2 regions of the Thioalkalivibrio sp. genome follow, and region 2 is predicted to be linked to the other one. Evidence: predicted binding sites of a transcription regulator. Region 2 holds the regulator's gene; the other holds the start of a gene.
The links. The regulator FNR, encoded in region 2, switches genes on or off when oxygen is low (the NO sensors DNR and NnrR bind a similar motif). The targets are predictions, from matches to a motif close to TTGATNTANATCAA.
Positions count from the first base shown of each region.

Region 1: a site for FNR is predicted at 15,107-15,120, ahead of ACESMN_RS06615 (HyaD/HybD family hydrogenase maturation endopeptidase). Genes of this name have one in related genera too.

Region 1 is NZ_JAWLHP010000025.1:17,211-33,700, forward strand. It holds gene ACESMN_RS06545 (lytic transglycosylase domain-containing protein) at 1-658, opposite strand, end outside; gene ACESMN_RS06550 (biotin--[acetyl-CoA-carboxylase] ligase) at 678-1,502, shown strand; gene ACESMN_RS06555 (type III pantothenate kinase) at 1,495-2,289, shown strand; gene ACESMN_RS06560 (DUF255 domain-containing protein) at 2,556-4,145, opposite strand; gene ACESMN_RS06565 (SRPBCC family protein) at 4,216-4,641, opposite strand; gene ACESMN_RS06570 (Crp/Fnr family transcriptional regulator) at 4,790-5,275, shown strand; gene ACESMN_RS06575 (SDR family oxidoreductase) at 5,291-6,796, opposite strand; gene menA (1,4-dihydroxy-2-naphthoate octaprenyltransferase) at 6,894-7,766, opposite strand; gene ACESMN_RS06585 (bile acid:sodium symporter family protein) at 8,027-8,917, shown strand; gene ACESMN_RS06590 (nickel-dependent hydrogenase large subunit) at 9,154-10,893, opposite strand; gene ACESMN_RS06595 ((Fe-S)-binding protein) at 10,890-12,257, opposite strand; gene ACESMN_RS06600 (nitrate reductase) at 12,254-12,907, opposite strand; gene ACESMN_RS06605 (hydrogenase small subunit) at 12,910-13,971, opposite strand; gene ACESMN_RS06610 (hydrogenase expression/formation protein) at 14,013-14,447, opposite strand; gene ACESMN_RS06615 (HyaD/HybD family hydrogenase maturation endopeptidase) at 14,444-14,968, opposite strand; gene ACESMN_RS06620 (HypC/HybG/HupF family hydrogenase formation chaperone) at 15,232-15,519, shown strand; gene hybE ([NiFe]-hydrogenase assembly chaperone HybE) at 15,527-16,054, shown strand; gene ACESMN_RS06630 (nickel-dependent hydrogenase large subunit) at 16,032-16,490, shown strand, end outside.
Region 2 is NZ_JAWLHP010000004.1:57,452-72,545, forward strand. It holds gene ACESMN_RS01310 (FixH family protein) at 1-24, opposite strand, end outside; gene ccoG (cytochrome c oxidase accessory protein CcoG) at 51-1,475, opposite strand; gene ccoP (cytochrome-c oxidase, cbb3-type subunit III) at 1,567-2,493, opposite strand; gene ACESMN_RS01325 (cbb3-type cytochrome oxidase subunit 3) at 2,493-2,672, opposite strand; gene ccoO (cytochrome-c oxidase, cbb3-type subunit II) at 2,676-3,284, opposite strand; gene ccoN (cytochrome-c oxidase, cbb3-type subunit I) at 3,303-4,754, opposite strand; gene ACESMN_RS01340 (O-acetylhomoserine aminocarboxypropyltransferase/cysteine synthase family protein) at 5,047-6,330, shown strand; gene ACESMN_RS01345 (DUF2390 domain-containing protein) at 6,387-6,854, opposite strand; gene fnr (fumarate/nitrate reduction transcriptional regulator Fnr) at 6,829-7,560, opposite strand; gene ACESMN_RS01355 (4Fe-4S dicluster domain-containing protein) at 7,746-8,867, shown strand; gene ACESMN_RS01360 (FAD/NAD(P)-binding protein) at 8,854-9,687, shown strand; gene ACESMN_RS01365 (sulfhydrogenase subunit delta) at 9,799-10,638, shown strand; gene ACESMN_RS01370 (Ni/Fe hydrogenase subunit alpha) at 10,635-11,933, shown strand; gene ACESMN_RS01375 (hydrogenase maturation protease) at 11,930-12,397, shown strand; gene ACESMN_RS01380 (O-antigen ligase family protein) at 12,836-14,188, shown strand; gene ACESMN_RS01385 (DUF6492 family protein) at 14,268-15,094, shown strand, end outside.

The DNA of each region.
Region 1 (16,490 bases), on a different contig from region 2:
CCACCGCACCGGGCCCGGCATTGTAGGCGGCCAGGGCCAGATCCAGGTTCTGGTCGAAGCGCTCCAGCATCCACGCGAGGTACGTCACCCCGCCGCGGATGTTCTGCGCTGGATCGAAGCGGTCGGTGACTCCCAGTTCGGCGGCCGTTGCGGGCATCAGCTGCATCAGGCCGTGGGCCCCCACCCGTGATACGGCGTACCGATCGAAGCAGGATTCCACCCAGATCACCGACTTGATCAACAGCGGATCGAGGTTCCGGCTGCGGGCCTCCCGAACGATGATGTCGTCGAAGGGGCCGGACCCAACCGGCATCACCTGGTCCGCGGATAGCCGGCAGTTCACGGATGCCGTCGGCCGGCCATAGGTAGCGATCAGCGTCAAGGCCTCCTCGCGCTGGCGCTGATTGGTGACCAGCCGCTCACCGCTCGGCAGCTGGTAGACGAAGAGCTGCCCGCCGGAGCGGTTGGCGGAGTCGCTGGTTGCGGGGATGCCCACCCGTCGGTAGCTCACTCCCCCGGTGGGGCGCTGGTCCGTGTAAACTCGGGTGCCGTCTGCATCCAGGTAGGTGTAGAGTTCCGCGGCGGCCTTTGCGGACAGCAGGCCCAGGCCGCCGAGTAGGAGCAGCAGCAAGGCCCTGGTGACATGCCGACGGTTCATCCAAGCATTCTAGCCCGACGTGACTGACGATTCACTGGTTTCCTGGAGGAAGGCCCTGGACCCGCTGCCGGGGCGGCTGGAGCGGGAGCTGCCGAAGCGCTGGTCCGGTTTCGAGTTTCTGCCGAGTGTGGATTCCACCAACCGGCAGCTGCTCGACTGCCAGGCCCTGGTGCACGATGCCTATCGGGTCTGTGTTGCGCGCGAGCAGACGGCTGGCAAGGGCCGCCGGGGGCGCACCTGGGTGTCCGCGGGCGGCTCAAGCCTGACCTTCTCCTTGGCGCGTGCCCTGCGCCCCGGGGAGGCCCCGGCGCCGGCCCTGGCCCTTGCGATCGGGGTGGGCGTGTCGCGCGGGCTGTCCCGCTGCGGCCTGCACGGCTTCGGGTTCAAGTGGCCCAACGACCTCGTGACCCCCGAAGGGCGAAAGCTGGCGGGAATCCTGATCGAGGCGCGGCCGCGCACCGGGGGGTGCCGGCCCGCCGTGGTGGCGGGCGTCGGCGTGAATCGCCGGGACGCGGTGGCGCTGGGCGTGGATCGGCCGACGGCCGACCTCGGCGATCTGTCGGCGTCCTCCGTACCGGGCCTGACGGATCTGCTGCAGGCGATCCTCGTGGAGATCGCGCGGGCCTGGGACGCCTTTGCACGGGATGGACTGCAGCCGGTGCTCGAGGACTATCGGCGTCTCGACCACCTGTTCGGGCGACCGGTCCGCGTGACGGAATCCGGCCGCGAGGGTATCGCCGCCGGCGTGGACCCCGTCGACGGCGCCCTGCTGCTGCAGGGGCCCGGCGGTCTCGAGCGGCTGTACTCGGGCGATGTCTCGGTGCGGCGGGTGGACCGTGCCTGAGTTCCTCCTGTTTGATCTCGGCAGCACCAGCCTGAAGTGGCAGGTCCGCTCCGAGACCGGTCTCGTGCTGGAGGAGGGTCGGCATGACTGGACCGCATCAGTGAGTGCATCGGAACTGCCCCAGTGCCGGCCCCGGGCGGTCTGGATGGTGCGCGTCGGAATGGCCGAGCGCGAAGAGAGCCTCCGCGCGGCCCTCAGGGCCCGTTACGGCGGGGTACCGGTCGTCAGTGTCCATCCCCGCGCGGAGGGTCCCGGGGGGCTGCGGCTGGACTACGATCTGCAGCAGTTCGGGGCCGATCGCTACTGCGCATTGCTGGGCGTCGTGGCCCGGACACGGAAACCGGCGGTGATTGTCGATGCCGGTACGGCGGTGACAGTCGACCTGCTGGATGAGGATGGGCGGCATCTGGGGGGCTACATACTGCCCGGCCTGCGTGGGGGGCTCGAGGCGGTGAATCGCCTGTTTACGGATGCGCTCCAGACCCAGGTGGCGCCGACACTGCGCCTCACGGGTGCGACCCTCCCGGCGGATTCGGCCGTGCTCCCGGCTCACGACACCGGGAAGGCCCTGCTGCACGGATGGAGGCTCGGCCTCGCGGGTGCCGTGCAGCGTCTCGGCGCGGAGGCCGGCGGCGCGCAGCAGGGCGTGGAGTGGTGGCTCACCGGTGGTGATGCAGGCTGGCTGTCGACCCTGCTCGAGCGCCCCGTGCACGTGGTTCCGGGACTGGTCTTCGACGGTCTGTGGTGCCATCTGCGGCCCCGCCGGGGGAAGGGGGGCACTGCTTGATGAGCATGCGCTGGGTATTGTTGCTCCTGCTGGGTCTGAATCTCGCGTATCTGGCATCGGGTCTGTACCGGTCCTACCTGCACCCGGATCGACAGGGCCCTTCGTCGCAGCTTGAGTCCGATGTAGGCGAGATCCGGTTGCTCGACTCCCTCGCCGACTCGCCTCCGCCGGAATCCGGTAACGGTCGAGCGGAAACGACGGGGGAAGGGCCGGCGGCAGAAACGACGAGGAAAGCGGAAGGAATGGAGGAAAGAATGGGGACAGATTTATAGATCTGTCCCCAGGGGTGCAGGGCGCTCCAGGGCCCGGAAACCCAGCGCCACGTCATCAGGGTCGTCGCCGGGAACGATCCACAACTGGTCGCGGACCTTCTCCGGTCGGATCCCGGCGGCGGCCACGGCGGACGGATCGAGCCGGCCGAGCCACCATGCCAGCGCCGCCTGGGTACGGGTCTCGACCCACGGCTCCAGTTCCGGGCTCCTGCGCTCGCGGTACGCATCGAGATCCGCGTCCTTGAAGGATGCAACGGTCTCCAGCAGCCGCAGTTCGGGTTGCCGGTCACTGGCGCCGGTCGCGTTCAGATAGAGATGCCAGGCGATCCCCGGCCAGACCTGGGCCGGCAGATAGCCCTCGAGTTCCGGCGGGCCATCGGGCGGCAGTGCATGCAGATAGCCGTCCTCGGTTCCAAGGTCCCGCTGCATGGACTTCAGTGCGGCCCCGGCCCAGTCGAGCAGGGAGGGATCCGCGAGCGCGTCGGCGGCGTGTACGAGTGCGGCGATCATCTGGCTCGACGCGTCGGTGAAACTGGTGCGGTCGACCGGCGGCGGCGCGAGGTCCTGCCGCCCCTCCAGGGACTGGGCGTAGTAGAGATCATCCGAAAACTGGCTGCCGAAGAAGCGCTGCTCCCCGGGATCCCAGAGGTGATTCCGCAGGTAGTCGAGGTTGCGTTCCACCACTTCGCGGTATGCCGGGATCCCCAGACGCGCATAGGCGTCGGAGAAGAGCCACAGAAAGGCCGCATTCTGGTCCAGACGCTTGGAGGTCTCGCGCGCCCGCTCCGGATCCGGCTGGTCCGGATCGAAGAAGAAGAAGAATCCGCCTTCCTCGGCGTCCCAGAGATCCTCGATGGTCTGATCAAGCAGCGCCCGCACGCGCTCCTGCCACTCATCCTGGCGCAGCAGGAAGCCAAGCGTCCAGGGCTGCGGGCGCTTGCTCAGGGTCCCGAACATTCCGCTGCCGCTGAGCCGCCGGCTGCGCGGATCGTAGACCTCGTCCAGCATCCCGCGGAACGCCTCGACCGTCTCGATCGGCTCGTCGGCGGGTGCGACCTCGCGGCCGGTCACGGAGATCTGGCGCCGGCGTTCGGTCAGCAGCCGGGTCAGGTCGGCCGGGCCCACGTGGCCGGTGAACCGGCCCCGGACCTCGTCCTGCGCATCGACGATGACCACGAAGGGGAGGCCGCGGCCACCATATCGGGTGAAGAGATCACGGCGACGGTCAAGGTCGATCAGCACCGGGATGTAGCCGGCTCGGATTGCGTCGACGACGCCGTCGTGCTCCAGGCTCTCGTTCTGGAAATCCCGGCACCAGGTGCACCACTGCCCGTGAAAATACAGGAACAGCGGACGATTCTCCGTGCGTGCCCGGTGGAAGAGCCCCGGGTGGAAGGTGTTCCAGTCGATGCGGGATCCTTCCGCGTAATCGGTCTCGGCGGCGGTTCGCGATGCCCCGAGTGCAAGGGTCAGACAAAGGAACGACAGCAGCACCACCGCCGACAGACCCGAATGGGCGCGTAGACCGGTCTCGGCCTGGACACCGGCGAGGCGGTCGCGATCTGGGTCTGCGGTACGCTTCATACCGTCTTCGACGTGGGGACCGGGCCGGAATTCCGGTCCCTTGCGAATCGTGGGGATCGGGGCGGCGTGCTCAGGCACCCTCCGCGGCCAGGCGTTCCTGGACCCGTTCCAGGACCTCCGCACTGATGCGGCGCACGACCGGACCGGCGACGCGCCCGACGGTCTTGTCCAGCAGGCGGCTGTTCAGCGTGTAGTCGATCACCAGGCGCAGATCGGTGCCTCCCCTGGCCGGCATCAGCCGGTAGCGGCCGGTATTCGCGATGCCGGTTACGGACTTCCAGGTGAGACGCTCCGGCTCCTGGCTCTGAATGATCTCGATGATCCACTGGTAGCGCACCCCGCCCACACGGACGCTCCACTGATAGCGCTCGCCGCCCAGCGGGGTGACGGTCTCCACCGCCCGGGTGTACCGGGGAAAGTCTTCCACGTTGCGCAGCAGTCTGAAGACCGTGTGCGGGTCCGCGGGCAGGTGGGCCTGGGTTTCGATCGATGGCATCAGCGATGCTCCCTGGGGCAGCCCCCTGTTTCGGCCCGGATCCCGGAGCACCGCAACGGCGTGCCGCGCTCACGCCCGGGCATTGAACTCTGGCGACCCCGGTTGGATACTGTGCGCCGCAACACCATCACGGTATCCGGGGGACAAGATGGACGAAAACGACAACTACACGGACCTGCGCGATACGCGGCTGACCGCGGGGCTCTCCGATGAGCAGGTCAAGCGGCTGGCGGGCATCACGCACTGCCGCAAGCTTAACGATAACGAAAAGCTTTTTCAGGAGGGTGAGACCGACGACGCCCTGTGCGTGATCACCTCGGGCAAGCTGGCGGTGACCCGCAACGTCGGCGGCGGTCAGGAGGTTACGCTGCACATCCTGCAGGGCGGGGATCTGGCCGGCGAGATGGGCTTCGTCGGCGGGCGTCCGCACAGCGCGTCCCTGCGCGCGATCGGCAACCCGACGGTGTGCACCTTCAACCGCCGGGACTTCGAGTCGCTGATCGAATCCGATCCCTGGCTCGTGTATCAGGTGATGAAGAACATCGTGCAGGTCGGGCACAACATCCTGCACCGTATGAATGCTCAGTTCGTCGAGATGTCCAACTACATCTCCCATCAGCACGGACGTTACTGAGCCGGCGTCACCGGCTCAGACGTCCGGTCCTGTGCCGCCGTTCCGGGAACGTGCCAGTGCCTCGGCGCGACGGGCAATCGCCCGTGTCATGCCCGCGAAGATGAACAGGTGGGCGGGGACGAGGGCATACCAGTAGAGCAGTCCCCAGACGCCTGCCGGGTGCCAGTATGCGGTGGCGCGGATGCGCGTGCCGGTGTCCTCGGGTACGAGCTCGAACTCCAGCACGCCCGAGCCCGGTGCACGCATGCCAAAGAACAGCGTCAGGCGCCGCCCGGGTTCCATCGCGATCACGCGCCAGGAATCGACGGTGTCGCCGACCCGCAGCTCCTCCGGGTCTCGCCGGCCGTAACTCAGCCCCGCTCCGCCGACCATCCAGTCGAGAATCTCGCGTATCTTCCAGAGCGTGTTCATGTAGAAGTACCGATTGCCGCCGCCGATCGATGTGACCACCTTCCACGCGTCCTCGACCGAGGCCTTGGCAACGGCCTCGCCGCTGGCGCGCTTGGCGTAGTAGGCGTAGTCGGGCCGGTAGTCCCGGAATGCGAAGGCCCCCTCGGTCCAGCGGGCAGCGATCTCGTGCCGCCGCTCGGCCTCGAAGGCCGCGCGCACCGCGGCGCGAAAGTCCAGCAGCTCCTGCGGCATCAGCCGATGGATCTCCGTGTTGTCGGCGATGAAGTCCTGGCGCATGCCCTCGATCAACGCTCGGGCGACCGGGGTAGGGACGGCGGTGACGAAGCGCAGCCAGTAGGAGGACAGGCGGGGCGTGAGCAGCGGCACCGGGATGATGCGGGGTGGCCGCCTGCCAGCCTCCTCGGCCAGTATCCGCATCATCTCCGCGTAGGTCAGGTGCTCGGGCCCGGCCGCATCGAGGATTCTGCCCTCGGTGGCCGGCACCTCCGGCGCCCGCACCAAATAGCCCATCAGGTTCTCCAGGGCGATGGGTGGGGATTTCGCGAGGACCCAGCGCGGGGTGATCATCACGGGCAGATGGAACACCAGATCGCGCATCACCTCGAACGCGGCCGATCCTGGCCCCACGATGATGCCGGCGCGGATTTCGGTTACGGGCACGATCCCCTCGCGGAGCAAGTCGCCGGTGCGCTCGCGGGAGACGATGTGCTCGGTGTCGGCGGAGGGGGGAACCAGGCCGCCCAGATACACGATGCGGCGTACACCGGCGGCGGCCGCGGCGGCGGCGAAGTTGCTCGCGGCCTCCAGGTCGATCCGCCCGAAGTCGCGGCCGGCGGCCATCGAGTGCACCAGGTAGTACGCCGTATCGACATCGCGCAGCGCGGCGCCCAGGGTCTCCGGCTTGAGGGCGTCGGCGGCAACAAGTTCGACCCCGGTCCATTCACGGGCCTGCAGGACCTCCGGTGAGCGCGCCGCCGCCCGCACGCTGAAGCCCGCGGCCATCAGGCGCGGCACCAGGTGGGTGCCGATGTATCCGCTGGCGCCGAAGACGAGCCGCAGCTTACGGTCGGGGGCGTCGGTTACCGCATCGGGCTGGGTGTGCGTGGTCATCGTGCCGATCCTCGGTGAGGGGAGATCCGCGGGCAGGATCCGCCACCGCGGGATTCGCGTCCAGAACGCCCAGCGACGCTGGCGTGCGGCCGCAGGCTCACAGGAGGATCTCCCCGTAACGCACCGCCAGCCACAGCGCAAAGAGCAGGGAGAACATCGCGGTCCAGCCGAGCAGCGGATTCAGCGCGGGACCGTCCCGCCTGGCGGTCTCGCGGCTCAGCGCCACGGCGCCGACGAGCAGGGCGGCCCAGGGCAGCCAGGTCCAGTCCGGCTGCCCGCCGGGCAGGGCGAAGAGAACCGGGACCACGACCAGGCCGGCAAACAGCAACCGGGTGTTGCGCGGGCCGATCCGAACCGCCAGCGTGTGTTTGCCGGCCCGCGCATCGCCGTAGCGGTCGCGCAGATTGTTCACCACCAGGATCGCAGCGACCGGGAGACCGACCAGCACCGAGGCCACGATGGACTCGATGCCGATCGGACTGCGCTGGGCGAGCAGGCTGCCCAGGACCGCCACGGGCCCGAAGAACAGCCAGACGGCCACCTCGCCCAGTGCGCGATTGGCGTAGGGGCGGCGTCCGCCGCTGTACCCCAGTACGCCGAGCACCGCGAGCGCACCGAGCAGCCAAAGCAGCCAGTGACCGAAGATGATCAGCCACAGTCCGGTGGTCACCGCCACCCCAAGCGCGAGCACGAGGCCGAGGCGGAGCTGCCCGACGCTCAGCAGCCCACTCTGCAGCGCACGCGTGGGGCCCAGGCGATCCGCCTGGTCAACGCCGGACAGCCCGTCGAAGAGATCGTTGGCCAGATTCACCGCGATCTGAAGCGCGAGGGCGCAGATCACGCACAGGATCGCGGTGGTCCACGAGAAGTGGCCCTCCACCACCAGGACCTGTCCCAGCAGCACCGGCCCCACCGCGGCGGGCAGGGTCCGCGGCCGGACCGTATGCGACCAGACCTGAAGGGAATTCAAGGTAGATGCATCCTCGGTATCCTGTATCCCGACAACCCTGCCGCAACGAGGCCCCGGGGTCACGCGCCACGGCTTCTCCGGATCCCGGCCAGGGAAGTGTGCGCCCGGGGCGGGGTGGCTGCTATCCTCCGACTTTGCCGCAGGGGTATCCACAGGGCGACAAGGGCCCTGTTATCCCGTGCGGCGGCAGTCTAGCATCCGCGACCCCCCTTCATGCGGGTCTGACGGACCGGCCCCAATCGGTATGGCAAGGGAGCGAAATGGCGGGGGAGTGGTTGCCGCAGGCGGTGTTGCCCTGGATTCTGGCGAGCGTGATGCTGGCCATGGGCCTGAGTCTCACCGCCCGGGACTTCACGCGTGTTCTGCAGCACCCCCGCAGGGTGGCGCTGGGCCTCGGATTGCAGATGCTCGCACTGCCCGTGCTTGCCTGGGTCCTGGTGCTGCTGCTGCCGCTGCCGCCGATGGCGGCCGCGGGTCTCCTGCTGGTGGCACTGGTGCCGGGTGGGGCGACCTCGAACATGTTCAGTTACCTGGTTCAGGGCGATCTCGCCCTCTCGGTCAGCCTGACCGCGATCGCGGCGATGCTGGTGCCGTTTACCTTGCCGCTGATCATGGGCTGGAATTTCCAGTTGCTGGGCCTTGCCGCGGAGGGGTTTGCGCTTCCCTACTGGAGTACGGTGGGTCAGCTCCTGCTGGTGACGGTGGTTCCGGTGACCCTGGGGATGGCGCTGCGCCTGTGGCTGGGTGACCGCACCGCTCAGGCCTGGCTTCCCGTGGTCAAGGTCTTCACTGGCGTGGCCATGGTCGGCATCGTGGTGGCGCTGTTCGTTGCCTACCATCAGCGCCTGCCGGCGCTGGTCAGCCTGGAGACGCTGGCCGTGCTGCTGCTGTGCATGTCGGCCATGGCGATGGGCTATCGGGCATCCCGGCAGTTCGGGCTTCCCCGGGAGAGCTCGCGCGCGATCACGGTGGAGGTCGGGGTTCAGAACGCCGGGGTGGCGATGATGGTGGCCTTTGCGATCCTGCAACTGCCGGCACTGGGTCTCCTGCCGCTGCTCTATGGCCTGTTGATGAACGTGCCGGTCTTTCTGTGGGTGTTCTATTGCCTGTGGCGCGACCGGCAGCTGGTGGCGGTCGCGGAGCGATCCTGAGGCGGTTCGAATCGGCGTTGGGGGGGTCGTCCAGGGAGCTGGTTTCCTGCGGTTCTGGAGCAGAACCCCCTGTAGGAACGGCTTCCAGCCGCGATCGGGTAGCACGTGCGTGATCGCGGCTGGAAGCCGCTCCTACGGGGTAACGATAAAAAAGGCCGGCGGGATCTCTCCCCCGGCCCGGGCTGGCCGTGAAGGCCAGAAAGCCGGAAGCACGTGCAGTGCTTCCGGAGGTTCGGTCAGCTGACCTTGACTGTCACGCCCGGCTTCCCGTCCGGTCCGACCATGTGCACCGCACAGGCGAGGCAGGGATCGAAACTGTGGATGGTGCGCAGGATCTCCAGAGGCTGCCCCTCGACCGCCAGCTGGTGGTTGTCCATCAGCGCGGCCTCGTAGGGACCCGGCTGGCCCTCGGCGTCACGCGGCCCGGCGTTCCAGGTGCTGGGCACGACAGCCTGGTAGTTGGTCAGCTTGCCATCGTCGATCACCGAGTAGTGGGTCAGTGCGCCCCGCGGCGCCTCCATGTAACCCACGCCCTTGGCGTGCTGCGGCCAGCTCGTCGGGTTCCAGAGGTCCTCGTTGAAGGTGCTGTGGTCGCCGCTCTTGAGGTTGGCTACCAGGTTGTCGTACCAGACCATCATGTTGTCCGCGATGATCTTGCTCTCCAGCGTCCGGGCGGCGGTGCGGCCCATGGTCGAGAACATCGCCGTCACCGGCAGGTCCAGCTGGGTCAGTGCCATCGTGGCCAGATCGCGCGTCGGCTCGTGACCGCTGGCATAGAGCATCAGCACTCGGGCCAGGGGGCCGACCTCCATCGGGCGTCCACGCCAGCGCGGGGACTTCAGCCACGAGTAATCCTTCTCCACGTCGAGATGCGAATACGGCGGCTTCGGACCGGTGTAGTTCAGCTTGGTCTCGCCGGCGTGCGGATGCAGGCCCACGTCCTTGCCATCCTGGTAGTCGTACCAGGAATGCGAGATGAACTCCTGCACCTGTTCCGGATCCTTCAGGTCCAGCGGGTGGATGGTCGACAGGTCCCGGTCGAGGATCACGCCCGCCGGGATCAGGTAGTCGGACACGTCTCCGTACCCCGATGCCGGGAAGTCGCCGCAGGTCAGGAAGTTGCCCACGCCCTCGCCACGCTCGAACCAGTCCTTGTAGAAGCCGGCGATGGCCAGGGTGTCGGGCAGGTAGACCTGTTCGACGAACTCCTGCATCCGCAGGATCGCGTCGCGCACGATGCTCAGCCCCGTGTCGTTCAGGGTGGTCTGACCGCCGCCCTCCGGCCCGCCGCTGAACGGGGTGGGGGCACCGCCGACCACGAAGTTCGGGTGCGGGTTCTTGCCGCCGAATACCGCGTGCAGCTTGGCCACGTCGCGCTGCCAGCTGAGGGCGTCGAGGTAATGCGCCACCGCCATCAGGTTGGCCTCTGCGGGCAGCTTGTACTCCGGATGGCCCCAGTAGCCGTTCGCGAAGATCCCGAGCTGACCGGACTCGACCAGGTTCTTCACCTTCTTCTGCACATCCGAGAAGTATCCGGGCGAGGAGTTTCGGTAGTTCGAGATCGACTGCGCGAGCTCCGAGGTCGCCTTCGGGTCCGCGTCCAGCGCTGAGACCACGTCCACCCAGTCCAGCGCGTGCAGGTGATAGAAGTGCATCACGTGGTCATGGATGTACTGGGCTCCGCTCATCATGTTGCGGATCAGCTGGGCGTTTGGCGGGATCGGGTAGTCCAGCGCGTCCTCGACCGAACGGATGGAGGCCATGCCGTGCACCAGGGTACAGACCCCGCAGATGCGCTGAGCGAAGGCCCAGGCATCGCGCGGGTCGCGGCCCTGCATGATGATCTCGAGGCCGCGCACCATGGTTCCCGAGCTGTATGCGCTCTTGATGTGCCCTTCGTTGTCCGTCTCCGCCTCGATGCGCAGGTGACCCTCGATACGGGTGATGGGATCAACTACAACTCTATCTGCGCTCATCGCTTGCCTTCCTCTACAAGGTTTTCAGCCACCAGTTCGAGCAGGCTGTTCATGTCTTTGCCCCAGTTCAGTTCCTCGCCGCTCTCGTCGAAGTTCTGGCGGCAGTTGGAGCAGCTGGTGACCATCATTTCTGCACCGGTCGCGTCCAGCTGCCGGAACTTGTTGGCCATGATGCCATGACGGAGCGAGTCGGCGCGGTGGATGGTGATCACGCCGCCCCCGCCTCCGCAGCAGAAGTTCAGGTTGCCGCCGCTCTCGGCCTCTTTCAGATCCAGACCCAGCGCCTCCAGCACCTTGCGGGGCGCCGGGGTGGCTCCGCCGCGGCGCGAGACCTGGCAGGGATCGTGGAAGGCGACAGACTTGTTCACGGTCTTCAGCTTCAGGGCTCCCGAATCGACTGCATCGGCAAGGAATTCGGAGATGTGCTGGACCTTGAAGGGCAGGGGTTTCCCGTACATGTTCGCTCCCTGCCAGCGCAGTGCCTGGTAGGCATGGCCGCATTCCGGAAGGATCACCAACTTGGCACCGATCTTCTCGGCGGCGCTGATGACCTTCATCGACATGTCCCTCTGCCAGCCGGTATTGCCCGAGAGCATCCCGAAGTTGGTCGCCTCGTAGCCGTCGGTGCGGAAGGTCCAGGACTTGCCCATGTGGTTCAGGATCTTCGCCGTCGCCGCCATCGATTCCGGATACTTCTGGATCTCGATGGAGGACATCAGCACGAGCACGTCCGCCTGGTCCTCGTTCACGTTCATTTCGACTTCGTGCTCGTCACCCATCCACTCGATGCGGTCTTCGAAGACCGAGGGCGTCGCCCCCAGCGGACTGCCTTCCTTCTGCGCCTTTTCGGTGACCGTGTACAGCTCGTGCGGGACGAGGCCGGCGTGAAACATCGCGTGGCGCGCTGTGCCGACCAGGGTGGCGATGTCGATGCTCATCGGGCAGATCAGCGTGCAGCGGCCGCACATGGTGCAGGTGTCGTACAGCAGTTCCTGCCACTCCTTGAGTTCGTCGACCGTGACCTTTGGCTTGAAGTTGAGGGTCTTGTACAGGAAGGCCAACGGGCCGGCCTCGCGCTTGTAGGCCTGCTTGAAGGGCTCGAGCTTCCAGATCGGGGTGTGGCGCGGGTTGCCGCTGACCTCGTAGAAGGGGCAGGCATGGGCGCAGGCACCACAGTGGATGCAGGCCTCCATGTAGGTGGCCGCGACCCGGCCGAAGTCCTTGGCGAAGTTCACCATCGCCTTCTCGACGCGCTCATCGTCGCTCATGTCGCCCTGGACGTCGAAGCGTTCCTCGGGCTTGGTAACGGAGAGGCGCCTGGACTCGTGATCGAGTTCGATTTCGGTTTGGGTTGTATCAATCATGCCATGCCCCCTCTACGTGCAAAACGGGAACCGGTGGTGTAACGGGACACCACGAACCAGAAGGAATGCATCAGCTTGCCGAACGGGAAGTAGATCAGCAGCAGCCAGACGCTCAGAAGATGGATCGCCAGCCCGGTTTCATAGTCCGGCCACATGTTCATGTTGGTGATCAGGCCGGTGACAAACGGTGCCGTGGTCACGAACCAGGTGGCGTAGTCATCGAAGTTGGAGATCAGCCGCTGCACCGGGTTGACCAGCCGCTTGATCAACGCGACGAACAGCGCGAGGGTGGTGATCACGGCGACCGCGGTGATCACCCCGCCCGGGAGGGTCCACCAGGTGAAGCCCACGATGTCGGCGAAGAAGAGCATGTGCGGCGTGCCGAAGATCAGCACGATGAACAGCCCCAGGTGGATGATGTAGCCGATGATGTACTGGGCACCCACCTTGGGCACGAAGGGCTTGTACGGCCAGGCGTGAACGAACAGGCCCTTCAGGCCTCCCACCCAGGCGCCCGTCTGGCGGGCCTCGGAGAGATCCTTCTTCTGTCGCAGGGCCCAGACGCCCACGAGGCGCCACAGGATGCCCGCCACGAAGATGATGATCGCGATCTGCATCGCGGGGCCGCGTGCAAAGTCAAGGAGTGTCATGGCTACTTGCCTCCCGAGATTTTGTTTTGATTGCGGCGGGACATCACGGCGGATACCGCGCCCAGGGCCACACCGGCCGCGGCCGCGGCCGCGATGCCCTCTGCGCTACCCCACTGGCCCGCCGACAGCGGCTTGTAGAAGCCCTCCTTGTCCCAGAAATTCGGTTCGGAGCAGCCAAGGCAACCATGACCGGACTGGATGGGCCAGCTGACCCCCTCGTTGAACTTCAGCGTCGCACATGCATTGTGGGTGATCGGACCCTTGCAACCCAGCTTGTACAGACACCAGCCGTTGCGCGCGCCCTCGTCATCGAAACTGTCCGCGAACTTGCCCTGGTCGTAGAACGTGCGCCGGTAACAGCGGTCGTGGATGGTGTCACCAAAGAAGGCCCTGGGCCGCTTCAGACTGTCGACCTCCGGCAGGGCCCCGAAGGCGAGGAAGCTGGTCAGCACGCCGGTCATCACCTCGGGCATCGGAGGGCAACCCGGCACGTTCAGGATCGGCTTGTCGGTAATGATCTGGTCGACGCCCACTGCGCCGGTCGGGTTCGGACTCGCCGCGCCGATCCCGCCGAAGCTCGCGCAGGTGCCGATGCTGACGATCGCGGCCGCACCCTCGCCCAGTTCACGCAGCGAGTCCAGGTGGCTCTGACCGTGCGACACCGAGTAGATGCCGTCGTCGTTCAGCGGAATGGAGCCATCCACCAGCAGGAGGTACTTGCCCCAGTTCTCCTTCATCGAGGTCTTGATTGCCTCGACCGCCTGATCGCCCGCGGCCGCCTGCAGCGCGTGCTGGAAGTCCAGGGAGATGAAGTTGAAGATCAGGTTTTCCAGCGTGGGCGCGAACGACCGGGTCAGGGACTCCAGGCATCCGGTGCACTCCTGGTAGGCCATCATGATCGCAGGCTGCCTGCGGGCCTGGGCAAGCGAGTCCGCCATCGCCGGCACCATCGCGGCAGGGATGGCCATCGATGAGGCGACCCCCGCGCAGAACTTGAGAAAGGAACGCCTGGAGATGCCCTGGCGGCGCAGTTCCTCGCCTAACGTCAAATCATGCTCTTTCATGCCGACCCCCTTTGTGCAAGTCGTCGCTGGATTGCGAGTGGTCAATGGTGGTTCGTGTCCAGTTCATCGAACATGGACGGAAAACGTCTGGCGCTCGCCTGGATGTCCTCCTCATGTGCCTCCAGGATCACCGGCACCGTGCCGATCTCCAGTTGCTGTGTGATCATGCGGTCGCCCTCGCCGAGGTACCGAACCCACCAGACCCCGGGGAACGCGGTCTCGAAGACCTCGGTGGGACCGGCCGCATTGATCCGGGCCTCGACCTCTCCGCGTCCCAGCTTCGCCTCCAGGAGCTGCAGGTCGCCCTCGCTGAGGGGAAGGTTCGTGAGCTCCACCACCTGGCGCTCACCGCCCTGGGAGACCGCCAGCAGGTGATCGGCGATCTCCCGCAGCAGGGCGACCGCGAGCCCCGTGGTTTCGGGCGATCCCGGCCCCGGGCCCGGATCGAGCTTGACCGGGATGTCCTTCAGGCTCATGCCTGCCACCTCCGGACCAGTTCCATCACTCTCTCGCAGGCGACGGGCAGGGCGTTGGCCACGGCCGCCGTTGGTTGATCACCCCAGTCGAAATCCTGAGGCTGGATACCGACCAGCGCCCGGCGGCGGGGCAGGAGGCCTTCCAGCGCGGCAATGGCGAGCAGGTCCGACAGGCTCACCTCGTGCACGCTGCTCTTGGCGCCAGTGCTGACGAAGTGGTCCATCGCGTCGCCCTCGAACACCTGCACCGCGCCGGGTTCGGTCTCGAGTGCGGCGGTGTCGACCACGATCAGGGAGTCCGTGGTGACGATGGCGTCCGCCAGCGTGAAGCTCAGCGTGCCGCCATCCATGAATTCGACGTCCGGTAGCCCCGTGTGCGTGTCCGCCAGTTGCTTGACGACATGCACGCCGGCACCCTCGTCGCTCAGCAGGATGTTTCCGAGGCCCAGGACCAGAACCTGGCGGTTTCTGGTGGCGGGGGAGGGCGGCGCGGAATCGGCCCGGTCTGTGATCGTGATCATCGCTACCCTTCCTGCCTGGGGGTGCATTGGTCCGGCCCACGGCACCCGTGTTTCGTGTGATAAATTCTCGGGATGTGTGAAAAAATCAGCGTTGTCTTATGCTCGAACACAGAATGCGTTAGTGGGTCTTTCCCGGCGGTGATCTAGATCACATTCGGCCCCGTTCCAGTGTGGGAAGGTGCTGGGCATGGAGGCCGGTGCCGGGCGGCCCTGGCGGGATCCGATGCACCTGGCCTGATATCGATTCAAGGGGTGGAAACGCGATGTGCCTTGGGATTCCGATGCAGGTGCTCGAGACGGACGAATGCGTGGCTCTCTGCGAGCGGCGTGGCGAGCGCCGACGGCTGAACATGATGCTGATCGGGCCACAGCCGGTGGGCACCTGGGTGCTGGCGCTGCAGGACCATGCCCGCGAGGTCCTGACCCCGGAACAGGCGCGCCAGATCGACGAGGCGGTGCTGGGCCTCGAGGCGGCGATGCGCGGCGAGACCGATCTCGACGGCTTCTTCAGTGACCTCGAGCTGCCCTCGGCGGTCGGGCCACCCCGGTAGGCAACCCGTGAACGGGGACGCGGAAGCGGTGCGACAGCAGCTGGAGGAGGTCTTCGGCCGCATCCAGCGGGAGCGCATGCAGGACCTTCCGCTGCTGCATCACGGGCTCGCTGTCGAGGCCGTCGGTTTCCGGCGCAGCGGCGCCGCGCGCGTGGGCGTCCTGATCACTCCCTGGGCGATGAACCTGCTGCGCCTGCCCGACGACGACCCGATTGCCGTGGGCGCGTTCGGCACGCGGGAACTGCCGCGCGGCCCGGTGGATTTCATCGGCGCCCGGGAAGAGGATGTCGGCCCCTACGAGACCTGCTCGCTGTTCTCTCCGATGCAGCGCTTCGAGGATCAGGCGGCGGCCCGGGCGGTCGCCTTTGAAACGCTGTCCCTGCTGCTCCGGCCCGGCCCCGATCTGCGGCGGCCAGAGCCGCAGCGTCAGGGGGGCGGGCCGATCGCGGCGCTCCGGCGCAACGCCGGGCGCGATTTCGACCGTCGCCGCGTGCTGCGCGGAGACTTTCTGAATGACGACGGCGATTCCCGCTGAGGGCAGGGTCGAACTGCGCCTCGAATGGGACGGGCGGGTGGTGCAACGCGCTGAAGTCCGCTCGCGGCGACCGCAGCCCGCGGCCCTGCTGACCGGCAGGGCACCCGGACAGGCGCGCGCGATCATCCCGCGCCTGTACAGCCTCTGCGGAGACGCGCAGTCCGTCGCGGTCGAGGCCCTGGAGGCCGTGCTGCGCAGCGGCGCGCCGGACAGCAACGCCATTGCGGACTGGGCCGAACGCATCCGCCTGGAGAACATCCGCGAGCACCTGTGGCGGCTGGGGCTCGACTGGCCGCGCGTCGTCGGGGAACCCCAGCAACCGGCCCCGGTGCGCGAGCTGCTGGGCGAGCGGACACGATTCGCGACGGATCGTGAAGCCGCCGGCAACTGGGCGGGCAAGACCTTCGCGGATCTGTTCGGACACGCGAATCTCGCC
Region 2 (15,094 bases):
GGTATCTTCACGGGGATAACGCATGAATGCAGATCCTCAGGCTGAAACGATCAACGTAACGGACCGACGAAACGGCTTGACCGTTCGTTGGAGAGTTCTGGCTGGTCCACGACCTCTGCACGGAAGATGACCTCGCTGCTTGCTCCCGTCAACTCGTAGGGATCCATGCGCACGCTGATCGGGAACTCGGTCACGCGTCCGGGGGGGACCGCGATATAGTCGCCCTCCTGCCAGGCCAGTTCGGCGCCGTCCAGCCCCTCGATGCTGATCTCGAAATGGCGCTCGGCAGGCGCGCGGTTGGTCAGCTTCAGGGTGTACACGTTTTCGACCTGGCCGTCGGGCAGCTCGCGGTAGAGCACGTTGCGATCGCGAATCACGTCGATCCCCACCGGATTGCGCGCAGAGACCCCGTACACAAAGCCGGCCAGCAGCACCAGCAGCAGCATCCCGTAGAGGAACACGCGCGGGCGCAGCACCTTGGTGGGCTTGCCCGCCATCGCGTTTTCCGTGGTGTAGCGGACCAGCCCCCTCGGATAACCCATCCTGTCCATGACTTCATCACAGACATCGACACACGCCGAACAGCCGATGCACTGGTACTGCAGGCCGTCACGGATGTCGATGCCCGTCGGACAGACCTGTACACAGAGGGTGCAGTCGATGCAGTCGCCCAGCCCCTTGGCCTTGCGATCCGTGCCGCGCTTGCGCGGGCCACGGGGTTCGCCGCGCTCCTCGTCGTAGGAGATGATCAGCGTGTCCTTGTCGAACATGGCGCTCTGGAAGCGCGCGTAGGGACACATGTAGATGCAGACCTGCTCACGCATGAAGCCGGCGTTGCCCCAGGTTGCGAATCCGTAGAAGAGGACCCAGAAGGTCTCCCAGCCACCGGTGTTCAGGGTGACAAAGCGGGGGATCAGGTCGGTGATGGGAACGAAGTAACCGACGAAGGTCAGACCGGTGAACAGTGCGAGCAGGATCCAGACCGAGTGCTTGCCCGCCTTGCGCAGGATCTTTTCCTTGTTCCACGGCGCCTTGTCCAGCTTCATCTGCTTGGCCCGGTCGCCCTCGAACCAGCGCTCGATACGCAGGAAGGCCTCGGTCCAGACCGTCTGCGGGCAGGCGTAACCGCACCAGAGCCGCCCGGCGAGCGCGGTGAAGAAGAACAGGGTCAGCGCGGCGATCACCAGCAGCATGGCGAGCAGGAAGAAGTCCTGCGGCCAGAACGTCAGACCGAATACGTGGAACTTCCGCTCGGGCAGGTCGAACAGCACGGCCTGCCGGCCCTCCCATTGCACCCAGGGCAGCCCGTAAAAAATGCCAAGCAGCACGAGCATCGCCGTGACCCGAAGCCTGGCGAACATGCCGCTTACCTGCCGCGGGTAGATCTTTTCGTGCTTGGCGTAAAACTCGTTTTCCAGCCCCTCTGCGGGCGTGGCCGCGGTCTTCTTGCTGCGTTTCGTGTCGGATTCTGCCATGGTCTTACTCGGTATCGGGTGGGGTGAAGCGAAGAAAAAAAGGGCGGGCCACCGTGGAGTGCAGCCCGCCCTGGCTAACGCAGACCGATGTCTAATCGGGATCGAGGCTGTAGACGTAGGCCGACAGCACATGCACCCTGTCTTCGCCCAGCAGTTCCCCGAAGGCCGGCATCACGCCTGCACGGCCATTCTCGATGGTGTCCTTGATCGCCGCCAGCGATCCGCCGTAGATCCAGGCATTCTCGGTCAGCGGTGGCGCGCCGAGCATCTCCATGCCGCTTCCATCCTGTCCATGACAACCGGCACAGAACGTCTGGAATTGCGCCTGTCCCGCCTCGGCCCTGGCCTCGTCGGCGTCGGAGCGACCGGAGAGCTGCAGCACGTAATGCGCGACATCTTCCACGCCCTCTTCACCGAGGGAATCCCCGAAGCCGGGCATGTTGGCCTGCCGGCCCTCCGCGATGGTGGTCTGGATCGCACTCGGGGAGCCGCCCCACTGCCAGACGCCATTGGCGAGGTTGGGGAATCCGCTGGCACCGCCAGCATCGGAGCCATGGCAGGTGGAGCAGTAATTGAGGTAGAGGCGACGCCCCGTGGTCAGCGCGTCGGAGTCCTCGGCGAGCACCGGGATGTCCTGCTCGGCCATCGCTGCGAAGATCGGCTGGTAACGCTCTTCCGCGCGCTCCATCTCCCGGGTGTACTGGCTTTCCTCGACATTCAGCATGTTTCCGGAATGCCACCCGAGCATGCCGGCAAAGCGGCCGAGCCCGGGGTAGAGCACCAGATAGATCAGCGCGAACACGATGGTGAAGTAGAACATGTACAGCCACCATCGAGGCAACGGGTTGTTGAACTCGCTCAGGCCATCCCAGGTGTGGCCCGTCTCCGAGCCCTCGGCCGCCTCGCCCGGGCGCTTCTTGGCAGTCCAGCGGATCAGCCAGTAGATGCCTGCGATATTGGCGAGCGTGAGCAGCACGACCCACCAATGCCAGAAGGTACTCATGTCGTACTCGTTCATTATTCGTCTCCTTTCCGCGACCGCTCGGGGTCCGGCTTGTCGTCTTCATCCGCAAAGGGGAGATTGGCGGCTTCGTCAAAGCGCTTCTTCTGCCTGCTGCTGAAGGCCCACCAGACGATCCCCAGGAACAGGATCATCACCAGCAGGGTGAGCAGGCCGTGCAATACGCCGAAGCTCATCCGTCATCTCCAATGCGCAAGCGCGGTACCGAGTCCCTGGAGATAGGCGATCAGGGCATCCATTTCGGTGCTGCCGCCGACCTCCTCCGACGCATTCGCAATCTGCTCGTCGGTGTAGGGAACTCCCAGTCGCTGCAACGCCCGCATCTTGCGCGGCGTGAGGTCTGCGTTGATCTCGCGGTTTTCCAGGAAGGCGTAGGCGGGCATGTTCGACTCCGGCACCACCGCACGCGGATCGATCAGGTGCAGACGGTGCCAGTCATCGCTGTAACGGCCCCCGACACGGGCAAGGTCCGGGCCGGTGCGCTTGGAACCCCACTGGAACGGGTGATCCCAGACGGACTCGCCCGCCACCGAGTAGTGCCCGTAACGCTCGGTCTCGGCGCGGAAGGGACGAATCATCTGCGAGTGACAGGTGTAACAGCCCTCGCGGAGGTACACATCCCGGCCCTCCAGTTCCAGCGCGGAGTAGGGCTCCATGCCCTCGATCGGCTCCGTGGTACTGGTCAGGAAGAAGAGTGGGACGATCTGTACCAGACCGGCCACGCTGATCACCAGGATGATGAGTACGACCATCAGGCCGATGTTCTTCTCAACGACTTCATGACTCATGGTGTTGTCTCCCCCGGATCAGTGCGCGGTCTGCGGCACGGCGTGCACCACAGGCTTGGTGCCGCCAATGGTCTTCCACACGTTCCAGATCATGATGAACATGCCGAGGAAGAAGACGGCGCCGCCCAGGAAGCGGAGGAAGTAGTACGGATACATCTGCACCAGCGTCTCCACGAAGTTGTAGGTGAGGGTTCCGTCTTCGTTAACGGCGCGCCACATCAGGCCCTGCATCACCCCGGCGATCCACATCGACACGATGTACATCACGGTGCCGATGGTCGACAGCCAGAAGTGCCACTCGATCGCCTTGATCGAGTACATGCGCTCCTTGCCCCAAAGGGTGGGAATCAGCGCGTAGAGCGAGCCGATGGAGATCATTGCCACCCAGCCCAGCGCACCGCCGTGGACATGGCCGATGGTCCAGTCGGTGTAGTGCGACAGGACGTTCACGGTCTTGATCGACATCATCGGGCCTTCGAAGGTGGCCAGACCGTAGAAGGATAGCGCCACGATCAGGAAGCGCAGGATCGGGTCCGTGCGGAGCTTATGCCAGGCACCGGAGAGGGTCATGATCCCGTTGATCATGCCGCCCCAGGAAGGCGCCAGCAGCATCAGCGAGAAGACCATGCCCAGCGACTGCACCCAGTCAGGCAACGCGGTGTAGTGCAGGTGGTGGGGGCCGGCCCACATGTACAGCGAGATCAGCGCCCAGAAGTGGACCACCGACAGGCGGTACGAGTAGATCGGGCGTCCGGCCTGCTTCGGCACGAAGTAGTACATCATCCCGAGGAAGGCGGCGGTGAGGAAGAAGCCGACCGCATTGTGCCCGTACCACCACTGGATCATCGCGTCCATGGTGCCCGGGTAGGCCGAGTACGACTTGAACAGGGTGACCGGCATCGAGATGTTGTTGACGATGTGCAGCACCGCGATCACGAGGATGAAGGCCCCGAAGAACCAGTTGGCGACATAGATGTGCTGGGCCTTCCGCTTCAGGATGGTGCCGAAGAACACGATCGCGTAGGCGACCCAGACAATGGCCACCAGGATCGCGATCGGCCATTCCAGCTCGGCGTATTCCTTGCCCATGGTCATCCCCAGCGGCAGGGTGATCGCGGCCAGTACGATCACGGCCTGCCAGCCCCAGAAGGTGAAGCCGACCAGGGGCCCCCCGAAGAGCCGTGTCTGACAGGTGCGCTGGACGATGTAGTAGGAGGTGGCGAACAGTGCGGAGCCGCCGAAGGCGAAGATCACCGCATTGGTGTGCAGTGGGCGCAGGCGCCCGAAGGTGAACCACTCAAGGTTGGTATTCAGGGCCGGCCAGAAGAGCTGGGCGGCGATGATCACGCCCACCAGCATTCCGACCACGCCCCAGACGATCGTCATGATCGAGAACTGCCGAACTACCTTGTAGTTATAGGTTTCCTGCGTCGCTGTTCGGACGTCATGCGTGTCTGCGGTTGTTTCCATGGAGATCCCCCATCGGTGAAGAAATCGACGCAGCCAAACGACCCGGGCGGGCTGCCTCGCATTCCGGAGTGTAGGCCATGATCGGGCCGTTTGGTTGATTCAGATCAAGACTTTTTTTTGGATTCAGGGCTGCAGCGTGGAACCTGTGGATAATCTTCTGGTCTGAGTACGGTTTTTCCTGACCGCGGCTCCCTGTCGCTCGTGGCGTCTGCTGCAGTATGCTCCGCTCATTCCCGGGCGCGAACGGCGGTGATCGCTGTGTCCCGAGGGGCATCAACAGGAGGAGGGACGCATGAAATTCGAGACCAGGGCGATTCACGCAGGCTTCGAGCCGGATCCGACGACCCGGGCCGTGGCGGTGCCGATCTACCAGACCACCTCCTACGCCTTCGATGACACCCAGCACGGCGCGGACCTGTTCGACCTGAAGGTTCCGGGCAACATCTACACCCGGATCATGAATCCGACCACGGACGTGCTGGAGCAGCGCGTGGCCGCGCTGGAGGGCGGAGTGGGCGCGCTGGCATTTGCCTCGGGCATGGCGGCCGTCACCGCCGGCATCATGACGCTCGCCGAATCCGGCCAGAATATCGTGACCACCAGCACCCTCTACGGCGGGACCTACAATCTCTTCGCGCATACGCTGCCGCGCTATGGCATCGAGGTCCGTTTCGCCGCGCCGGGAGACATCGACGCGATGCGCGGCCTGATGGACCCGGGTACCCGCGCCGTCTTCTGCGAATCCGTCGGCAATCCGGCAGGGAACGTTGCCGATCTGGCGGCCCTTGCCGAACTGGCTCATGCGCACGGTGTGCCGCTGATGGTGGACAACACGGTGCCATCGCCGTATCTCTGCCGCCCCTTCGAACACGGTGCCGACATCGTGGTGCATTCGCTCACCAAGTACATGGGCGGACACGGCACCACCATTGGCGGCGTGCTGGTCGATTCCGGACACTTCCCCTGGGCCGATCATGGCGAACGCTTCCCGGGGCTCACGCAGCCGGATCCCTCCTATCACGGGGTGACCTACACGGACGCCTTCGGGCCCGCCGCCTATATCGGCCGCGCGCGGGTGGTGCCCCTGCGCAACATGGGCGCGGCCATCTCGCCCTTCAACAGCTTCCAGATCCTGCAGGGCATCGAGACCCTGGCGCTGCGCATGGATCGCCACTGCGACAACGCCACGGCCGTGGCGCGGTTCCTCGACGAGCATCCGGACGTTGGCTGGGTCTCCTACGCGGGCCTCCCCTCGCACCCGGATCACGCGCTGACGCAGCGCTACCTCGGGGGGAGGGCGGCCGGCATCCTGAGCTTCGGGATCAGCAGCCCGAGGGGTGGACGCGAGGCGGGCGGGCGCTTCATCGATGCCCTCAAGCTCGTGACCCGGCTGGTGAACATTGGCGACGCCAAGAGCCTGGCCTGCCACCCCGGGACGACCACGCATCGCCAGCTGTCGGCCGAGGAGCTGGAACGGGCCGGCGTCCGCGAGGACATGGTGCGACTGTCCGTCGGCATCGAGCACATCGACGACATCCTCGGGGACCTCGATCAGGCCCTGGCCGCGGCAGTCTGAGGGCGGTCGCGGGGACAGAGGGGACAGATTTTTGAATCTGTCCCCGGGCTCTTGGATCAGTAGAAGAGGGCGCGGATTGCCGCGATGAAGGCGGTCCGTTCTGCCGGAGGCAGTTGCCCGAACAGGCGTCCAAGACGCTGGTCGAGGTCCGGGTCTCTCGGCGCCCGCTCTGGCGGACTCGCCGCGCGGGCCAGCCACGTAGCCTCGATGCGCTCACTGGCGAGTTCCATACCGAGAATCGCCCGGTAGCCCTGCGGCCAGTCGATCGCCCGAACTCTTCGCCGCAGGGCGCGTACCCGGCGCGTGACGGCCGCGTTCCAGTCGGTGGAGCCGGACTCCAGGGCGGTCCAGTGCGCCGGAGCCAGCGCATGGGGCAGCCAGCAGGCGAACAAGAGGAAGATCACGTCGACACCGTGGCGCTCCTGCCAGTGCAACAGGAGATCACGAACATCCGCGCGATCCCACGCGGCGACGGCAAAGGCCCAGAAGGCTTCGGGGTCAGGCGGTCTGCGAGAGGGGCTCAAACCGGATGCCCGCGATCCGGTGCAGGCTGTCCATGTCGATCAGACGCAGATCGCGGGTGTGGATCTCGATCAGTCCCTGCTTGCGGAACTGCGTAAACAGGCGGCTGATGGTCTCCTGCGTCAGACCGAGGTGGTTGGCGATGTCCGCGCGGGACATGCTGAGGCAGAAGCGGTCGGCGACCAGTCCGCGGGCACGGAAGCGTGTCGAGAGACTCAGCAGGAACGCGGCGAGCCGCTGCTCGGCGCTGCGCTGCCCGAGCAGTGCGAGCAGGGATTCATCGGAGGCGATCTCCCGGCTCATCATGCGCATGAAGTGCTGGCGGAAGGCTGGCAGCTGACCCGCGAGGGCGTCGAGCTTGTCGAAGGGGATCTCGCAGACACTGGTCGACTCGAGTGCCACGGCGCTGACCGGGTGCTCCCCATGATTGATCGCGTCGAGCCCCAGCAATTCGCCGGCCAGGGCGAACCCGGTGACCTGCTCCGTGCCGTCGTCCGAGAGCAGCACGGTCTTCAGTGAGCCGGTCCGCACCGCGAATACGGAGGCGAAGGGAGCGCCCATGCGGAAGAGGACATTGCCCTTGGTGATCGGTCGCCGCCGCTGGACGATCTCGTCCAGTTGCCACAACTCCGTGTCCGGGAGCCCGACAGGGAGACACAGCAGCTTCAGTGAGCACTGATCGCAGGAGCCTGAAGCGTGCATCGACATGGCAGGAGTGTAGCCAGAACAGGAGCGCGAAAGGAAGTCTACCGGAGCCGGTTCGAGGGTTTTGCCAGGCACCCCGGCAGCGGACGCGAATCCCGGGTGCCTCAACGCATGGTCGGAGGCTGCGACGGCCCCCTTTCTGATCTGCATCATTCCCGTGTCGGACCTGATGGACTACCTTCGTAGGCATGGCAACATCCGCCCTGTTCCTGCCTCGGTCTTCCGTGGATTCCCTTTTCGACGCCCTCCGTGACCAGGGGTTTTCAAGGCTTGTCGGGCCGGTGGCCCGGGATGGGGCCATCGTCTACCGGGAGATCGCCTCGGCGGCGGATCTGCCGCGAGGGATGCGCGACCGACAGGCGCCGGGGACGTATCGGCTCGAGACCCAGCACGACGGCGTGCGCATGTTTTCCTGGGCCAACGGTCCGCAGGCGCTCAAGCCGCTGACCTTCGCACCCCGCGAGCCACTCTGGCGCTGCGCGCGTGATGAATCCGGCGGGCTGACCTTCGCGGATGTCGAGCGGGAGCACGAACCCACCGCGGTGATCGGTGTCCGCGCGTGCGACCTCGCCGCGCTGCAGATCCACCAGCAGCACTTCCTGGAGTCCCCCTATCCGGATCCGCACTATGCGGCCAGGCGCGCGAGCCTTTTCCTGGTGGCGGTTCACTGCAGTCACCCCGCCGACACCTGCTTCTGTGCGTCGACGGGGGACGGGCCACGCGCGGAATCGGGTTACGACCTCGCGATGTCGGAACTGGACGAAGGCTTCGTGGTCACCGCGGGTACCGATCCGGGGCGCGCGGTGCTGGCGTCGCTGGGGCTCGGCGCGGCCTCCTCCCTGCAACGGGAAGAGGCCGACCGGGAGGTCGCGGCCGCGGCCCGAGGGCAGGGCAGGAGCCTGCCCTCGCGCAACCTGAAGGATGCGCTCTACGCGCGCCTCGAGCATCCCCACTGGGATCACGTGGGCCGTCGTTGTCTCTCCTGCGGGAACTGCACCGCAGTGTGCCCGACCTGCTTCTGCCATGCCGAGCAGGACGCACCCGCGCTGAACGGCGAATCCGCCGAGCATCTGCGCCAGTGGGACTCCTGTTTCACGGCCGTGCACAGCTACATGGGTCACTTCCTGGTACGCGAGGAGACCCGTCTGCGCTACCGGCAGTGGCTGACCCACAAGCTGGGCTCCTGGCACGAGCAGTATGGGCGCTCCGGCTGCGTCGGCTGCGGGCGCTGCATCGCCTGGTGTCCGGTGGGCATCGATATCACCGCCGAGGTCGCGACGCTCATGGAGTCCGGCGATGCACAACCCTGACCGGCCGGTGGAGGTCGAGGTGGTGGAGCGGGTCGAGGAGACCCCGAGCATCTACACCCTCCACCTGCGCTTCACGGACCCCGAGGTCGCGTCCGGATACCGTTTGCTCCCGGGGCAGTACAACATGCTCTACCTGTACGGGGTCGGCGAGGTGCCGATCTCCATCGTGTCCGACCCCGACCACGAGGGTCTGCTGGAGCACACCATCCGCTCGGTCGGGCGGGTCACCGAGGGGATGGAACGTCTTCGGGTGGGCGACCGCATGGGCCTCAGGGGGCCGTACGGCCGCGGCTGGCCGCTCGACAAGGCCGAGGGGCGGGACGTGGTGATCGTCACCGGCGGGCTTGGCTGTGCGCCGGTGGTGTCGATGATCCGCTACGTGCTGAACCGCCGCGAGCGCTTCGGACGGCTGGTGATCCTGCAGGGCGTCAAGCACACCGATGACCTGATCTGGCGCCGGCAGTACGAGCGCTGGCAGGCGTTGCCCAACACCCAGGTGCTGCTGGCCGCGGACGTTGGCGGACCGAACTGGCCCTTCAGCGTGGGCAAGGTGACGGTGCTGTTCAACCAGGCCGATATCGACCCGGACCGCAGCATCGTGATGCTGTGCGGGCCCGAGGTGATGATGAAGGCCTCGATCGACCGCCTGCTGGCGCTGAATGTCCCGGCCGATTCCATGTGGCTCAGCATCGAGCGGAACATGCAGTGCGGCATCGGGCACTGCGGCCACTGCCAGGTGGGACCGCACTTCGTCTGCCAGGATGGCCCGGTGTTCCACTACCCGGCGCTGCGCCCCTGGCTGGGCGTTACCGGTTTCTGACGGGAGACGGCATGACGGTGAACGTGAAGGTAGGCAATAGCGCGTCCCCACCCCAACCACCCCCCACAAGCGGGGCAGGGAGATCCTTATCGTCAGGGTGGGTGCTGGGCCATGAAGGCTAGCGCTCGCACACAGACGACTGCCCTCGAGCGGCTGAACGCGCGCGAGAATGCCCGTCCGCGCGTCGCGGTCCACAAGTTCAGCTCCTGCGACGGCTGTCAGCTCGCCTTCATCAATGCCGGGGAGGCCCTGCTGGAGCTGGCACAGCTCGTCGAGATCGTGCACTTCGCCGAGGCCGGCCCGATGGATCCGGAGGCCGCCGTCGACATCGCCTTCGTGGAGGGCAGCATCTCCACCCCGGACGAGGCGGAGCGCATCCAGGCGGTCCGGGCGAACAGCCGCTTCCTGGTCAGCCTGGGCGCCTGTGCGACCTCCGGCGGACTGCAGGCCCTGCGCAACTTCAACGCCGACGGGGCGACCGGGTGGACCGAAGCGGTCTACGCCCAGCCGGAGTTCATCGACAGCCTGGACACCGCCACGCCGGTCGCGGAGCACGTGAAGGTGGACCTGGAGCTCTGGGGCTGCCCGGTGAATGCGCGGCAGGTCTTCCAGGCGGTGCGCCAGCTGCTGTTCGGTGTCGAGCCGGTGGTGGACAAGGACAAGCTCTGCGTGGAGTGCAAGCGCCAGCAGCATGTCTGCGTGCTGGTTGCCCAGGGTATTCCGTGCATGGGTCCGGTCACGCACACCGGCTGCGGGGCCCTGTGCCCGGCCTTCGGGCGCGACTGCTACGCCTGTTTCGGCCCGGCCGAGAATCCGAACACCGCGTCGCTCGCGCGCCGCTTCGACGGCCTCGGCCTGATGCCCGAATCGGTCGCGCAGCGCTTCCACTTCATCAACAGCCATGCGCCAGCCTTCCGCGCCGAGTGGCTGGCCTGGAAGGAGCGGTCGTGACGGAGAACCGCGACATCCGCATCGAGGTGCCGGTGCTGGCCCGCGTCGAGGGCGAGGGCGCTCTCGAGCTGAGCGCTTCGGAGGGGCGGATCGACACCCTGCGCCTGCGCATCTTCGAGCCCCCGCGCTACTTCGAGAAGTTTCTCGAGGGCCGCGCGCCACAGGAAGTGCTGGACATCGTCGCGCGGATCTGCGGGATCTGCCCGGTGGCCTATCAGATGACGGCCGTGCAGGCACTGGAGCAGGCCTTCGGCGTGCAGGCATCGTCCCACGTGATGCACCTGCGGCGCCTGATGTACTGCGGCGAGTGGCTGCAGAGCCACGCGCTGCACGTGCACCTGCTGGCGCTGCCCGACTTCCTCGGTTTCGACAACGCCATTGCCATGGCCGGAAAGCACCCCGATGCCGTGCGGCGGGGCCTGCGACTGCAACGGCTCGGCAACGACCTGATCCGGCTCTTCGGCGGCCGCTCCGTGCATCCGGTCGGGATGCGGATGGGCGGCTTTCATCGTGGACCCGACCCGGAACGGGCGGCTGCGGTGCTGCGGGAACTGCGCTCCGCCATGGCAGACGCGGAGGCGCTGGTGGCCTTCACCGCGTCGCTGCCGCTTCCGGACGACGAGCAGGAATTCGTCTCCGTGGCCCTGCGCCACGACAGCGAATACGCGATGTACGCCGGCAGGATCGTCTCGGACCGGGGCCTCGATCTGCCGGTGAAGGACTACCTCGACCACTTTCGGGAATCCCACGTCCCGCACTCGACCGCGCTGTATGCCCACCTCGACGGAGAACCGTATCTGGTCGGACCGCTGGCCCGCCTGAACCTGAATCACGACCGCCTCTCGCCACCGGTCCGGTCGGCGCTGGAGGCGACCGGCCTGAGCCTGCCCAGCCGCAACATGTTCCACTCCCTGATCGCCCGGGCGGTGGAGATCCACGAGGTGGTCTCCGAGGCGATCCGTCTGCTCGAGGCCTACCGCCCGGAAGAGCCCGCCCACGTGCCGACGACCGTGCAGGCCGGTGTCGGCTGCGGCGCCACCGAGGCGCCGCGCGGTCTGCTGTGGCACCGCTACGAGACGGACGCCGCAGGCAGGGTGCTGTCGGCCCGGATCGTCCCGCCCACCGCGCAGAACCAGGCGCGGATCGAGGACGACCTGAAGTGCTCTCTGGAGGCCTTCGGCCTGCACAACGACGATGACGCGCTGCGCCTGCGCGGCGAGACGGTGATCCGCAACTACGACCCGTGCATCTCCTGCGCGACGCATTTCCTGAAGGTGCGCGTGCAACGCCGGTGACGCGCGACGATCCGAACCGCCGTTGGCGTATCATCGGGGTCGGTTCGCCAGTGACCGGTGACGATCTCGGTTGGCGGGCGATCGAGGCCCTTCGGGCTGCGGGGCTCGACCGCTGCGCCGAGCTGCTGGCCCTGGATCGCCCGGGCCCGGCCCTTCTGGAGTACCTCCAGCCTGATGGGGCGGTGATCCTGATCGACGCGATGGAGGCGGGGCTGCCACCGGGGAGCATCCGCGAACTCCGGCTGGACGAACTTGTTCGCGCCGGACGCATGCCGTCCAGCCACGACTTCGGCGTCGCCGACGCTCTGGCCCTCGCTCAGGCACTGAAGCGTCTGCCCCGGCGCCTTCATGTGCTGGGTCTCCAGGCATCGGATGGAGCAGGAACATACGCTTGGCGAAGGGATCGGCAACGCGAGCTCCTGCAACAGGTGCGCGCCATTCTGGATCTCCCGGACCCGGCATGACGGAAAGTTCCCTCTGTCAGCGCCGGGGACCGGATGGTTATTGGCCGGGGCGAAGACAGCGCAGAGAGAATGCGCGGGCGAAGACGTCGACAGGGCGAATGGGTTTTTGGCGCCATTCAGGCCCGATTGTCGAGGCTCAGCGGCTCCGCCGTGATCGAAACGCCATGGAAAAGGATTGCTGGTCCATGATGAGGCCGTTTATCCTTTTACTACGCTGATCCCGGCAGGATCATCCCGGTATCCTTTTAATTCGGCTGCCACGGCAGCCTCGACTGTGGTCGGGCGCTCCGGCGGCTGGCCGGTGCGCGGTGGGAATGCGATGAGCGATCAAGCGGTCACTGCAGGCAGGCACGCGCCGACCGCGACGAGGCCGTCAGCGCGGGGTGTGGTCCTCGGCGCGCGCCGCTGCAGCGCCATCGGATCGTCCGGGAGAGCGGAATGCCGTCACTGATGGTGGAGGCTCTGCCGCATCGTGTGGTGGGCGGAGTCACTGTTCTCATCCTGCTCGCGCTGCCGGCCTTGATTCTGCTCGTCCCCAGCGGCGGCAGCGTGCCCTACCACCTGCTGGCGCTGACCGCCATCCTCGCTCTTTTGCTGCGCTGGCCCGGGGCCCCGCACAGACTCACCGCCGAGGAGCGGCTTGCGTCGCTCGGGTTTGCCGCGTTCGCGGTCACGGTGCTGCTGTCGGTGGCGGAAACCGGCTTCAGCCGGGAAGCCGTGCGCGATCTCGACGTGCTGCTGCGGCCGCTGTGGGCGATCCCGATCATCTACCTCTTCGTTCGCGTTCGTCCGCCCGAGGGCATGCTCTGGTTCGGTCTCTCGCTGGGGGCCGTAGTGGCCGGGCTCAACGCGCTGTACGAAGTCGTGACGGCCGCACAGTATGTCAGAGCGGAGGGCAGTACCAGTGCCGTGACCTATGGCAACACCGCACTGGCCATGGGTGTGATGGCCGCGGCCGGTCTGGCGTATTTTCGGCGCCTTGGCCGCGCCTGGCTGATCGTCCCCGCGGCGGCCCTGCTGCTGGGGCTGGTGGCCAGCTTCCTCTCCGGTAGCCGGGGCGGATGGCTGGCGATCCCATTCCTGGCGCTGCTGCTGCTGTGGCACTACTGGCAGCCCCGCTATCGACGCCTGGCGATCGCCAGCGTGCTGGCCGTGGTCGCCGCTGTCAGCCTCGCGCTGCTGCTGCCGCAGACCGGTGTGAAGAACCGCATTGACCAGGCGGTAACGCAGGTACAGCTCTATGGGCAGGACCGTGCTGTGCATGCCGATAACCCGGTGGGGAAGCGCCTGGAGCTGTGGCGCGCCGCCTGGAGCATGTTTCAGGAGCAGCCGCTGTTCGGCGGGGGGATGGGTTACAGTTTCAACCGCTTCCTGCGCGAGGGGATAGCCGATGGCAAGTTTCATCCGTCCATCGCCGTGCAGACCATGCCGCACAACGTGGTACTGGATCTGCTGGCGCTGCGCGGGTTGGTCGGACTTGTCGGGGTGGTCGTTCTGTGGTGGGCACTGGGTCGTGTCTTTCTCAGCGCAGCGCGACACCCGGAGATGGAGATCCGTGCGCTCGGGGCTGCCGGCCTGGCGCTGTTACTCGGCTACGCCGTGTTCGGGATGACCGATTCCGTGATGGACTACGGGCCGCCGCTGGTGTTCTTCTGCTTTTACTCGGCGTTGATCGCCCACCTCGTCGGACGCGCCCGGCTCGCTCAAGGGGCATTGGCGGCGCAGCATCGGCAGGTTGAGGACGAGCGGGCATCGGGCGCGTATGCCCACGGCGGCGCCGCCTCGGTTTAGCGGCAGATAGGCGCCGTGCCGAGCCGATCCATTGCGGCCCATCCTGACCGCGCGCAGTGACCGTGTCGGAGTCAAGGAGATGAGCGAAGATCTTTGCCTGCTCACCCCCACCTGGTCGGGAGATCGGGCGCATTTCGAGCTGATGCGGGCGTCGCTCGAGCGCTCGACGCTCGCGGCGACTCCGCACCATGTGGTCGTGCAGACCGAGGACCTCGAGCTCTTCCGCGCCTTCACCGGGCCCGCCGTGCGGCTGGTCGCAACGCGCGACGTACTGCCTGGCGATGTCGAGTCACTGCGGCAGCGGGGGCGGCGGTGGCAGAGGCGGCTGGGGCGCGGCGCCACGCGCCTGATGGGCAGCGTGGCCCGTTATACGGGCCGGCCGCGCTGGGTCGCCCACACCGGCTGGCACGTGCAGCAGATAACCAAGCTTGCGGTGGCGGCCGCCAGCGAGATCGACACCGTTGTCGCGTTGGACTCCGACGTGGTGGTCACCCGCCACGCGCGCCCCGACGATTTTCTCCATCCCGAGCGGATCGTCTGCCTTGAGCACTGGACGCCGGCCGCCGAGGTCATCGGCAAGGTGGCCAAATGGAACCGCCAGGCTCATGCCCTGTTCGGGCAGCCGTTCGCCGCCGACGCGGCGGTGGACACCTATTTCGACACGCCCTTTGTCTTCCATGCCCCGACCCTGCGCAAGATGCTCAGCTGGTTGGAGCGCCGCTACGGTCGGCCCTGGTGGGAAGTGCTGCTCGCTCAGCCACCGCGCCGATGGTCGGAATTCGGCAGCTACCGGATGTTCCTGCGCGCGTTCCCGCCCTCCCAGGGCGTTGACTGGCAAACAAACCGTTACGGTCGCTATATCTTCGATGCCAGTGATCCGGCGATGGTGCGCGTGCGCTTCGAGGA